Regions from separate parts of the Thioalkalivibrio sp. ALMg9 genome, predicted to be linked through region 2. Evidence: predicted binding sites of a transcription regulator. Region 2 holds the regulator's gene; the other holds the start of a gene.
What was found. Region 2 encodes FliA, which starts transcription of late flagellar genes. Its sites were predicted from a motif close to GCTAAAGTTNNNNNNNNNNCNGCCGATA; they were not measured.

Region 1: flgM (flagellar biosynthesis anti-sigma factor FlgM) is a predicted target of FliA. The motif match lies at 3,178-3,205, and genes of this name have one in related genera.

The regions. Positions count from the first base shown of each region.
Region 1 is NZ_AQYC01000009.1:822,193-827,019, reverse strand. Features, by position in the region: gene pheT (phenylalanine--tRNA ligase subunit beta) at 1-472, shown strand, start outside; gene F792_RS0112995 (integration host factor subunit alpha) at 476-775, shown strand; gene F792_RS0112990 (MerR family transcriptional regulator) at 759-1,115, shown strand; tRNA gene F792_RS0112985 (tRNA-Pro) at 1,367-1,443, shown strand; gene F792_RS0112980 (flagellar brake protein) at 1,527-2,243, opposite strand; gene F792_RS0112975 (flagella synthesis protein FlgN) at 2,326-2,811, opposite strand; gene flgM (flagellar biosynthesis anti-sigma factor FlgM) at 2,827-3,141, opposite strand; gene flgA (flagellar basal body P-ring formation chaperone FlgA) at 3,281-3,958, opposite strand; gene F792_RS0112960 (chemotaxis protein CheV) at 4,481-4,827, shown strand, end outside.
Region 2 is NZ_AQYC01000009.1:509,590-514,416, forward strand. Features, by position in the region: gene flhF (flagellar biosynthesis protein FlhF) at 1-810, shown strand, start outside; gene F792_RS0111500 (MinD/ParA family protein) at 797-1,621, shown strand; gene F792_RS0111505 (RNA polymerase sigma factor FliA) at 1,618-2,385, shown strand; gene cheY (chemotaxis response regulator CheY) at 2,427-2,807, shown strand; gene F792_RS0111515 (protein phosphatase CheZ) at 2,903-3,679, shown strand; gene F792_RS0111520 (chemotaxis protein CheA) at 3,724-4,827, shown strand, end outside.

The DNA.
Region 1 (4,827 bases), 310 kb from region 2:
GGAACGTCATCCGGCGCTGCATGACGGGCAATCCGCACGGGTACTGGTCGACGGGCAGCCGATCGGCTGGGTCGGGCGCCTGCACCCGGCGTTGTGCGAGCGCTTCGACGTGGATCCGGTCTACCTGTTCGATCTGGACGCGACTGCCGTGGTGCAAGCCCCGGTGGCGCAGTTCTCGCCGTTGTCGCCGTACCCGTCCATCCGTCGGGATCTGGCGCTGGTGGTGGCCGAGTCGGTGGCGGCGGGCGATGTGCTGGCGGCCATCGACGAGCTTGGCCTGGAGATCCTTCAGGACGTTCGCCTGTTCGATGTGTACCAGGGCAAAGGCTTGAATCCGGACGAAAAAAGCCTGGCTTTGGGCTTGATTTTACGGGCTTTTGATCGCACCCTAGGCGAACAGGACGTGGCTGGCGTCACCGACGCGGTGGTGCAGCATCTCCAGGCCCGGTTCAACGCAACCTTGAGACAATAGCCGATGGCAGCTGTAACCAAGGCGGATCTCGCCGCCGCGCTAAACGAGGAACTGGGTCTCAACAAGCGCGAGGCCAAGGAATTCGTCGAGATGTTCTTCGAGGAGATGCGGCAGTCGCTGGAGACCGGCGAGGGCGTGAAGCTTTCCGGGTTCGGGAATTTCATCCTGCGCGACAAGAACCAGCGGCCAGGGCGCAATCCCAAGACGGGCGAAGAGATTCCGGTTTCCGCGCGTCGTGTGGTGACCTTCCGGCCGGGACAGAAACTGCGCGAGCGGGTAGAGAGCTATGCTGGAGGCGAGTAACCACCAGGAACTGCCCGCCATCCCGGGCAAGCGCTACTTCACCATCGGCGAAGTCGCGGAGCTGTGCCAGGTCAAGCCGCATGTGCTGCGGTACTGGGAGCAGGAATTCCCGATGCTGGAGCCGGTCAAGCGGCGCGGCAACCGCCGCTACTACCAGCGTCAGGACGTGATCCTGATCCGTCAGATTCGCGCATTGCTGTACGAAGAGGGCTACACCATCAATGGTGCCCGTCAGAAGCTCTCGGGCGACGAGGCCAAGGGTGATCGTCAGCAGGCCCAGCAGATCATCCAGGACACCATCTCCGAGCTCGAGTCGGTTCTGCGCGTGTTGCGCGCCTGAGGCTCCGACCCTGCGGGGGTGGCTTCCGGGCGTTGTGTTGATGCGATTCGCTACGCTCGTCGCATCCTACGGTGTCCGTCTGAACCCAACTCCAATTCGAAATTCCCCCTCTGTAGGATGCGATGAGCGTAGCGAATCGCATCAATACGCCACTCTCGGTGTACTTGACACGAATGGTCCGCACGGATCTCGCTGCAATGGGGTGGCCGACGCTTTCGTGAAGGCGGGGAATCGGATATAGTTCGCGGCTTCGGGGCGTGGCGCAGTCTGGTAGCGCATCTGCATGGGGTGCAGAGGGTCGCAGGTTCAAATCCTGCCGTCCCGACCAAACAGGAACGATCAAAAAAGGCCGCTTCAAGCGGCCTTTTTTGTGTTCGGGGTTGCAGGTTGCGGCGTCGCCTGGGCTCAGGCTCAATCCATCGAGCGGCGGCGTGCCTCGCGCTGGTAATGGAGCAGGGCGATGTTGGTCTGGCGTTCCATCCACTGGGTCATGCCGACGATCTCGAAGCCCGCAAACTCGAAGCCATCACGTGTGCTGCGGCGACGGTTGGCCAGACGCAGGTTCCCGGAAAGGCGTTCCCTGACATCGGGGAGCAAGAGGTTCTCGAAGGCCAGGTTCGCCTGCTCCTCAAGCGCATCCAGGAGGGTGGTGGGCAGCTCGATGCACATGCCCTGGGCAGAGAGGTCGGCAACCTCGCCGATCACGGGATCCCTCCAGGCCTTCGCATGGAGTTCGATCTGAGGGCGCTGTGCCATCGGAATGTGCACGCGGAACGTTTCGCGGCGTTGCAGGTAGTGCAAAGTCTCCGGATAGGTGCAGACGTAGAGCGCGCCTTTTTGCTCCTGCTCGATGCGTGATACGTGCGTGCCGAATCGCACTGCGACCCCGCGCAGCGCCGCGAATACGCGCAAGTCCATGCCGGCACGGACCTGCTGGTGCGCCCGAGGCGGGGTCAGCTCGTCGAGAAAGAGTTCCTTGGCGGCTGGGTCCAGACGGACCAGGGCCGAGGTGTACAGGGGGCCGTCGGTATCCACGCGAACGCTCACGACGGTGAGCTTGTGGTCGAGGTCCTTGAGGATGCCGGCAATCCGGTCCGGCTTGTCGACGGTATAGTCGGTGTCGTCCATGCGTCCGAAGTGTTAGGAAAGTGTGAGGACGCAAGGTACTGGTGGATGCCGCGAAAAGCCAGCCTCCACCAGGACCGGGCTCTCAGGCCTGGGTGATCTGGCGTCCGCCGCGGCTTCCGGGGCGGGCGCGGCCATACGGGTCGTAGGTGGCCGCGGGGCCGGTTTCCTCGCCGCGGAGGATCTGCATGGAGAGTTCCACGCGCTGGCGGTCACGGTCGATCAGGCGCGCATTGCCCTGATTCAGAGTGTCGCAGCGTTCGATGGACTGGCGCAGGGCTTGCCACAGGTCGTTCAGTACTACGCCATCGTCCATCTTCGAGAACAGGCGCGCGACGCCCTCGGGGCTGAAGGCCTCGCCGGCGGCCTCGACCAGGCCTTGCTGGTTGCGGGTCTCGGTTTCCAGCTCATGCAGCAGGGTCTGCTTGCCGGTCACCACGTCCTGCAGCGTATCGGGTTGGCGCGCTTCGACTGCGCGCGTCTCCTGTAGCAGGCTCTCTTCCAGCTGATGAGCCAGCCGGATTGAGGTCTCGAGCGAGCGTTGCAGTTTGTGGTGCGCGTCGGCATTCATGGGCGATAGACCGGGTTAGCGCAGCAGGCTTTCGAGGTCGATCATGCGATCGGCCAGCTGCTGGTTGTCCACCGGATAATTGCCGCTGGAGATCGCCTCGCGCAGTTCGGCAACGCGGGCGGCGTCGAAGGGTGCGGTGTCACCCGCGCCGGCCGCGGCATTCATCGCCTGGGCGGCCCCGGTGAGCGTGACCGAATCATTGTTTGGCGCCGATGCGTTACTGGAGGCCGGCGCACGGCTCGTCGTGTTGCCGGACTCGTCGCGACCCTTTACCCCGGGATTCTGGCTGTCGGGGCGCAGGCTGTTCGTGTTGAGGCCCTTGATATCCATGATGCCTTCCTGTCGTTGTAACTGTGCTGCAATTGTTTACGGCCAGCGGTGCTGAAACTGTAGGCCCCGGGGGCGGAAAAGTGTAACGGGCTTCACAGTCCGCTTCGAAAATCATCGGCGTGCCTGGTGTGGCGAGGCCTCAAAGCGCTACCCGGATGTGGCCGGAGGCCTGGATTTCGCCTTCGACGACGCGCCCGGAGGATGCGTTCTTGACGCGGATTCGCTCGCCGAGCGTCCCGTTCTCCAGCGCTTCGCCCTGCATGCGGATGGCGATCGAGCCGTTCTCTGCCAGGATGGTAACCCGCTGGCCGCGACTGATGATCTCGCGCGGGCTCACGTGCTGGGTGCCGATGATCTGACCCGGGCGGATGCTGCGGCGGGTCTGTTGGCCGATCAGGGCATTCTTTTCCTCATGATAACTGCCGGCATGGCGCGAGGTCTCGATTCGCTGGAAACGCAGGTCGCCCGCCGAGAGGGTGTGCTGGCGCGGCAGGGTGCGGTTCGCAACCAGCACTTCGGCGTAACGTTCGACGGTTGCCGGCACGTATAACTGCCAGGTCACCGGGCCGGCACACTGGATATGGACAGCGGTGTTGCCGTCACGCCGCCCGCCGGGTGGGAAACGCGCTTCCAGGCCGTCCGTGCAGGGGACGAGGCGCAGACGCTTGTCGAGCTGGCCAATCTCGATGGAAACATCCTCCTCGCTATCGGTAACGCCCAGTTCCTGAATCAGGAACTGCTCGGCGGCGTGACGGATGTCGTCAACCGGGTGCACTTCGGCCCGGACGCTGGTAGACAGCAGCACCAGGGTGAACAAGAGGGCGACTCCGGCAAGGAGACGCGGAAGGGTTCGCACGTTTGCGCTCGAGTCGATTGCGCTCGCTGGCGAGGCACCGGACCGGCCGCCTTTTTCCGGAACGAAGAGGGCCCCAACGCGAACGAGCGAACGGATCAGCGTCTCCCTGGAAGCGGAAGAAAATTCTGAAATGTGTCGGCGCTGGTTCATGTCGCGGTCCTGTTTTGTCCTGTCCTGCGCAGCCAGGTCGGTGCGGGCGTCGGACTGTGCGCGAATGGCTCGGGTTTGACGGATCTTGCGTCGTTGTCGAGCGAATCGCGTGCGGTTTCAGTACGCAAAAACATGCAGATGTCGTGCCAATGACTGATCATCCGGCGCCACGCGTGCATTCAAGGCCCGTCGCGGGCGGCCGTTATCACCATGAGGCGGCGCCAGCAGGCGCATGCGCGCGAATGCAAATGACAGGCCGGGGTTGCGCGGTGCACACTTGGCCTTTGAGGCCTGTCCGGTGCCTAGAGCAATCGGGGCAAGGAGAGCGGCACGATGAGTCAATTCATTGACGATGTGAATCAGCGAACCCAGTTGGTGGGGCAGAACCGCATGGAGCTGCTGCTGTTCCATCTGGGCGGGTCGCAGACCTTCGGGATCAATGTCTTCAAGGTCCGCGAGGTGATTCCGTCGCCACCGCTGCGTCAGATTCCCGGCTCCATGAGCGTGGTGCGCGGGGTGGCGTCGCTGCGTGGCGGTACCGTGCCGATCATTGACCTGGCGCGAGCGATGGGCCTGCGTGGCGCCGTCGGGGCGGTCGACAACGGGGAGCAGAAAGTGGTGGTCACCGAGTTCAATCGTTCGGTGCAGGGCTTCTGGGTGTCGGCGGTGGATCGCATCGT
Region 2 (4,827 bases):
CGCGCGCGGCTTTCGGGCGCGATTGCCACGCATCGCCCGGCGATCCTGGACGAGGGTGGGCTGCTGGCGATGGTGGGTCCGACCGGTGTCGGCAAGACCACCACGCTGGCACGGATCGCGTTGCGCCAGATCCGTCGGATGGGACCGGATTCGGTTACGCTGGTGACCCTCGATAGCCAGCGCATCGGTGCCACACGGCAGTTGCAAGCCTTTGCGCAGATGGCGGGGATTTCGGTGCGCGTGTTGCAGAATGCGCGCGAACTGCGCGATCTGGCGCGGCGCGTGGACGATGGCCACCTGATCCTGGTGGATACCGCTGGGCAGGCGCCGCGCGCGGTGGAGGAGGAGTCCCTGTTCGCGCATCTGCCGCCGGATATCCGCGCCGAGAGCTGGTTGGTCGTGTCGGCCACGACCCAGGGCAGTACGTTGCGGCGGGTGCTGGAGGCGTTTCGCAAGGCGGATCCCTCGGCGCTGGTGCTGACCAAGCTGGACGAGGCAGAACAGCTGGGCGAGGTCCTGTCGGTGTTGCTGGACCAGCACCTGGGACTTGGGTTCGTGAGCGATGGCCAGCGCATCGCCGAGGATTTTCACCGGGTTGATACGGGGTATCTGACCCGCCTGGCACTGGACGACGATGCCGAGGGTGCGCGGGCGGGTGGCAATGCCCGCGAGACCTGGGCCGCCGAACGGCTGGCCGAAATGGAACCGCCGCGACGCTCGCGCTCGCCTCTGCGCCCGGCGCAGGGGACCGAGCCGGCCACACTGGAACTGATTCAGCCGGTTGGAAAGGGGCGTTATGCCACGCACTAACAAGCCGTTGAAGGTCATTGCGGTCGCGTCGGGCAAGGGCGGGGTCGGGAAGACCAACGTGTCGGTCAATCTGGCGGTCGGCCTGGCCCGGTTGGGCCGCGAGGTGATGCTGTTCGATGCGGATCTGGGCCTGGCCAACGTGGACCTGTTGCTCGGGATGCGCCCGGAGCGCACCCTGCACGACCTGGTGACCGGCGCGGTGGACAGCCTGGACGATGTCCTGGTCCAGGGGCCGGACGGGGTGAAGGTGGTCCCGTCGGCCTCCGGTATCGCGGCGATGGCGAACCTCACGCCGGCGGAGCACGCAGGGCTGATCCATGCCTTCAGCGCCTACCGCAAGCCGCTGGATGTCCTGATCGTGGATACCGCTGCGGGCCTGCAGGAGTCGGTGACTTCGTTCTGCCGGGCGGTACAGGAGACCCTGGTGGTGGTCTGCGACGAGCCGGCTTCGATTACCGATGCCTATGCCCTGATCAAGGTGCTGCATCGTGACCACGGGCTGCGGCGTTTCCGCATGGTCACGAACATGGTCAGCGGACGCGAGGGGGCGGAGCGGCTGATGCAGAAACTCAATACCGTCTGCGGCAAGTACCTGCCGGAGGTGGTCCTGGACCTGGCCGGCTATATCCCCATGGACGAACATCTGCGCAAGGCCGTGCAGAAAAGGGCGCCGGTGGTTCAGCAGTATCCCGGCAGTCCGGCCGGCAAGGCGTTTGCCGACCTGGCACACACGGTGGATCGCTGGCCAGTCGGTGGGGGTGACCACGGGGGCGTCGGGTTCTTCGTGGAACGAATGCTGCAGAGCGCATGATGACGACGCGTAATCGACTTTCCGGCTACCAGGCGACGTCCACCGCGACCGGTGGACACGAGAAGCTGATTGCCGATCACGTTGAACTGGTGCATCGCATTGCGCACCACCTGATGGCCCGTCTACCGGCCTCGGTCCAGGTCGATGACCTGATCCAGGCCGGCATGATCGGTCTGCTGGAGGCGGCGCGGCAGTTCGAGGGCGGGCAGGGGGCGACCTTTGCCACCTACGCCGGAATCCGCATCCGCGGTGCGATGATCGACGAGTTGCGTCGCAGTGACTGGACGCCACGTTCGGTGCATCGCAACAGCCGGCGTATTGCCGCCGCGATCCAGAGTGTCGAGGCCCGCGAGGGGCGTGCGGCGCGTGGGAGCGAGGTGGCGGCCGAGCTGGACGTGCCTATCGATGACTATTACGACATGCTCAAGGACCACGCCGGGGCCCATCTGTTTGCACTGGACGATCTGGGTGGCGGGGATGACGGGGCCGATCGCGTGATCGAGGGGCAGGAAGTCTCGCCGTCGCGTAGCCTTGAGGCTGGCGAGTTTCGCGAGGAGTTGGCCGAGGCCCTTGGGGATCTGCCTGAACGCGAACGCCTGGTGCTTTCGCTGTATTACACCGAAGAACTGAATCTGCGCGAGATCGGGGCTGTTCTGGGCGTGACCGAGTCGCGCGTGAGCCAGATTCGCAGCCAGGCGGTCATTCGGCTGCGCGCGCGCATGGGGTCGTGGCTCGAAGACGGCGCGGCTTTGCAGTTATTCTAAAACTCACCTTACGAATCCCGGAGTGACGTGTGGACAAGGGAATGAAAATTCTCATCGTGGACGATTTTTCCACGATGCGGCGCATTATCAAGAACCTCTTGCGCGATCTTGGCTTCAATAATACGCAGGAAGCCGACGACGGCAGCACCGCGCTGCCGATGCTGCAAAATGGTGATTTCGACTTCCTGATTACCGACTGGAACATGCCCAACATGCCGGGCATCGACCTGCTGAAGGCCGTCCGGGCGGATGCCAACCTGAAGTCGATGCCGGTGCTGATGGTGACGGCCGAGGCCAAGCGCGACCAGATCGTGGAGGCCGCGGAGGCGGGTGTGAACGGTTATGTGGTCAAGCCGTTTACCGCCGAAACGCTGAAGGAAAAGATCGACAAGATCTTCGAACGTATTGAAGCACAGGGCTAAGGATCGCCCGGTGGTGAATACGGACGACGTCCGTCTCGCTTGCGCGGGTGGGCGTGACCCGGCTCCTTCGGCGCCGTACCAGCAAGAGGCTCCTCATGACTGAACAGGAACACCCCCCACGCGACGGCCAGCTCGAGCTGGCCCGACAACTGGTGCAGACGCTCGAGGCGGGCGACGACGCGGCGGCGCGCGCGCTGGTGCAGGATCTTGCGCGTCCTTACGACCGCGAGCTCTTCGATGAACTGGGCAAGCTGACGCGCGACCTTCACGAGGCCTTGCAGAGTTTCCGTGGGGACTCGCGTCTGGTGGAGCTGACGCAGGCGGAGATCCCGGATGCGAAGGAACGCCTGAACTACGTGGTCACCATGACCGAGCAGGCCGCGCACGCCACGATGGGCGCCATCGAGTCGAGCCTGCCGATCGCCGAGTCGTTCAGCCAGCAGGCGGCCGACTTGACCGCCAAATGGACGCGGTTTCGCAACCGGCAGCTCTCGGTGGACGAATTCCGCGATTTCGCGCGTGAGCTGGACAGCTTCTTCGGGCAGGCGGGCGAGGACGCCGAGGAGTTGCGGCGGCTGCTCTCCGAGGTGCTGATGGCGCAAAGTTATCAGGACATTACCGGCCAGGTGATTCGCCGGGTGATCCAGTTGGTGACTGACCTCGAAGAGAACCTCGTTACCCTGATTCGGCTCTCCAGCGGGCGCATGGAGCAGGTCGAAGCGGCCGAAGCGTCTCTGGAACGTGGCGAAGAAGACCGCGAGGCGGACCGCAAGGGTCACGGCCCCAGTGTGCCAAAGACTCAAGATTCCAGCGCAGATGTCGTTCAAGGACAGGACGAGGTGGACGATCTGCTATCAAGCCTGGGCTTCTAGCAGTGCCCCCCATACGACTGGCGCCACGGGACCGGAGAGACTGAATGGCCATCGACCCCAATGACGAAATCCTTCAGGACTTCCTGATCGAGGCCGGGGAACTGCTGGAGGGGCTCAACGAGCAACTCATCGACCTGGAACAGAACCCGGACGACCGGGATCTGTTGAATGCGGTCTTTCGAAGCTTCCACACCATCAAGGGGGGCGCCGGGTTCTTGAGCCTGGATGCGCTGGTGACGGTGTGTCATCACGCCGAGGACGTCTTCAATCTGCTGCGCAACGGCGAACGCCGTGCCGATAGCCATCTGATGGACACCATGCTCCGCGTGCTGGACTCCCTGAACGTCATGTTCGGGGATCTGCGCTCCGGAGTGGACCCGACCCCCGCCGATGCCGCGGTGGTCGAGGACCTGCGGCGCATGGCAAAAAACGAAGACGTCGCCGGAGATACCGCCGGGGCGCCGCCCGCGCCTGAACCGGAGCCCGTCCCCGAGCCACAGGCCTCGGCCCCCGGCGACGCCATGGTGGGCGGCGGGGAGGAGATCACGGACGACGAGTTCGAGGCCCTGCTGGATACGTTGCATGGTGACGGGGCCCCGGCACCCGTGGACGCGGCCGTGCCGGGCGACGCCGGGGCCAGCGAAGACTCGGGCGGTGATCTGATCAGCGACGACGAGTTCGAGAATTTGCTGGACGAGTTGCAGGCCAAGGGCGGAGGTCCGGCAATGCCCGAACCGGCTGCGGACGACCCTGCGGATCCACTGCCGACCGAGCCCGCGGCCGTGGCGCCCGAGCCGGAAAAAGCGGTAACGCCGGAACCGGCGGCCGCCGGTGGGCAGGGCGGCGGTAGTGCCCGCGCCGGCGGGGCCGAGGCCGGTGGGCGCTCGGCTCCGCAGGGCGAGACCTCCGTGCGTGTGGATACCGAGCGCCTGGACGAGATCATGAACCTGGTGGGCGAGCTGGTTCTGGTACGAAACCGGCTGAGCATGCTGCGTTCGCAGCATGTCGACGACGAACTGGGCAAGGCGATCAGTTCGCTGGCACTGGTGACCTCCGACCTGCAGACCTCGGTGATGAAGACCCGCATGCAGCCGGTGAAGAAGGTCTTCAATCGCTTCCCTCGAGTGATCCGCGATCTGTCGCGGAAT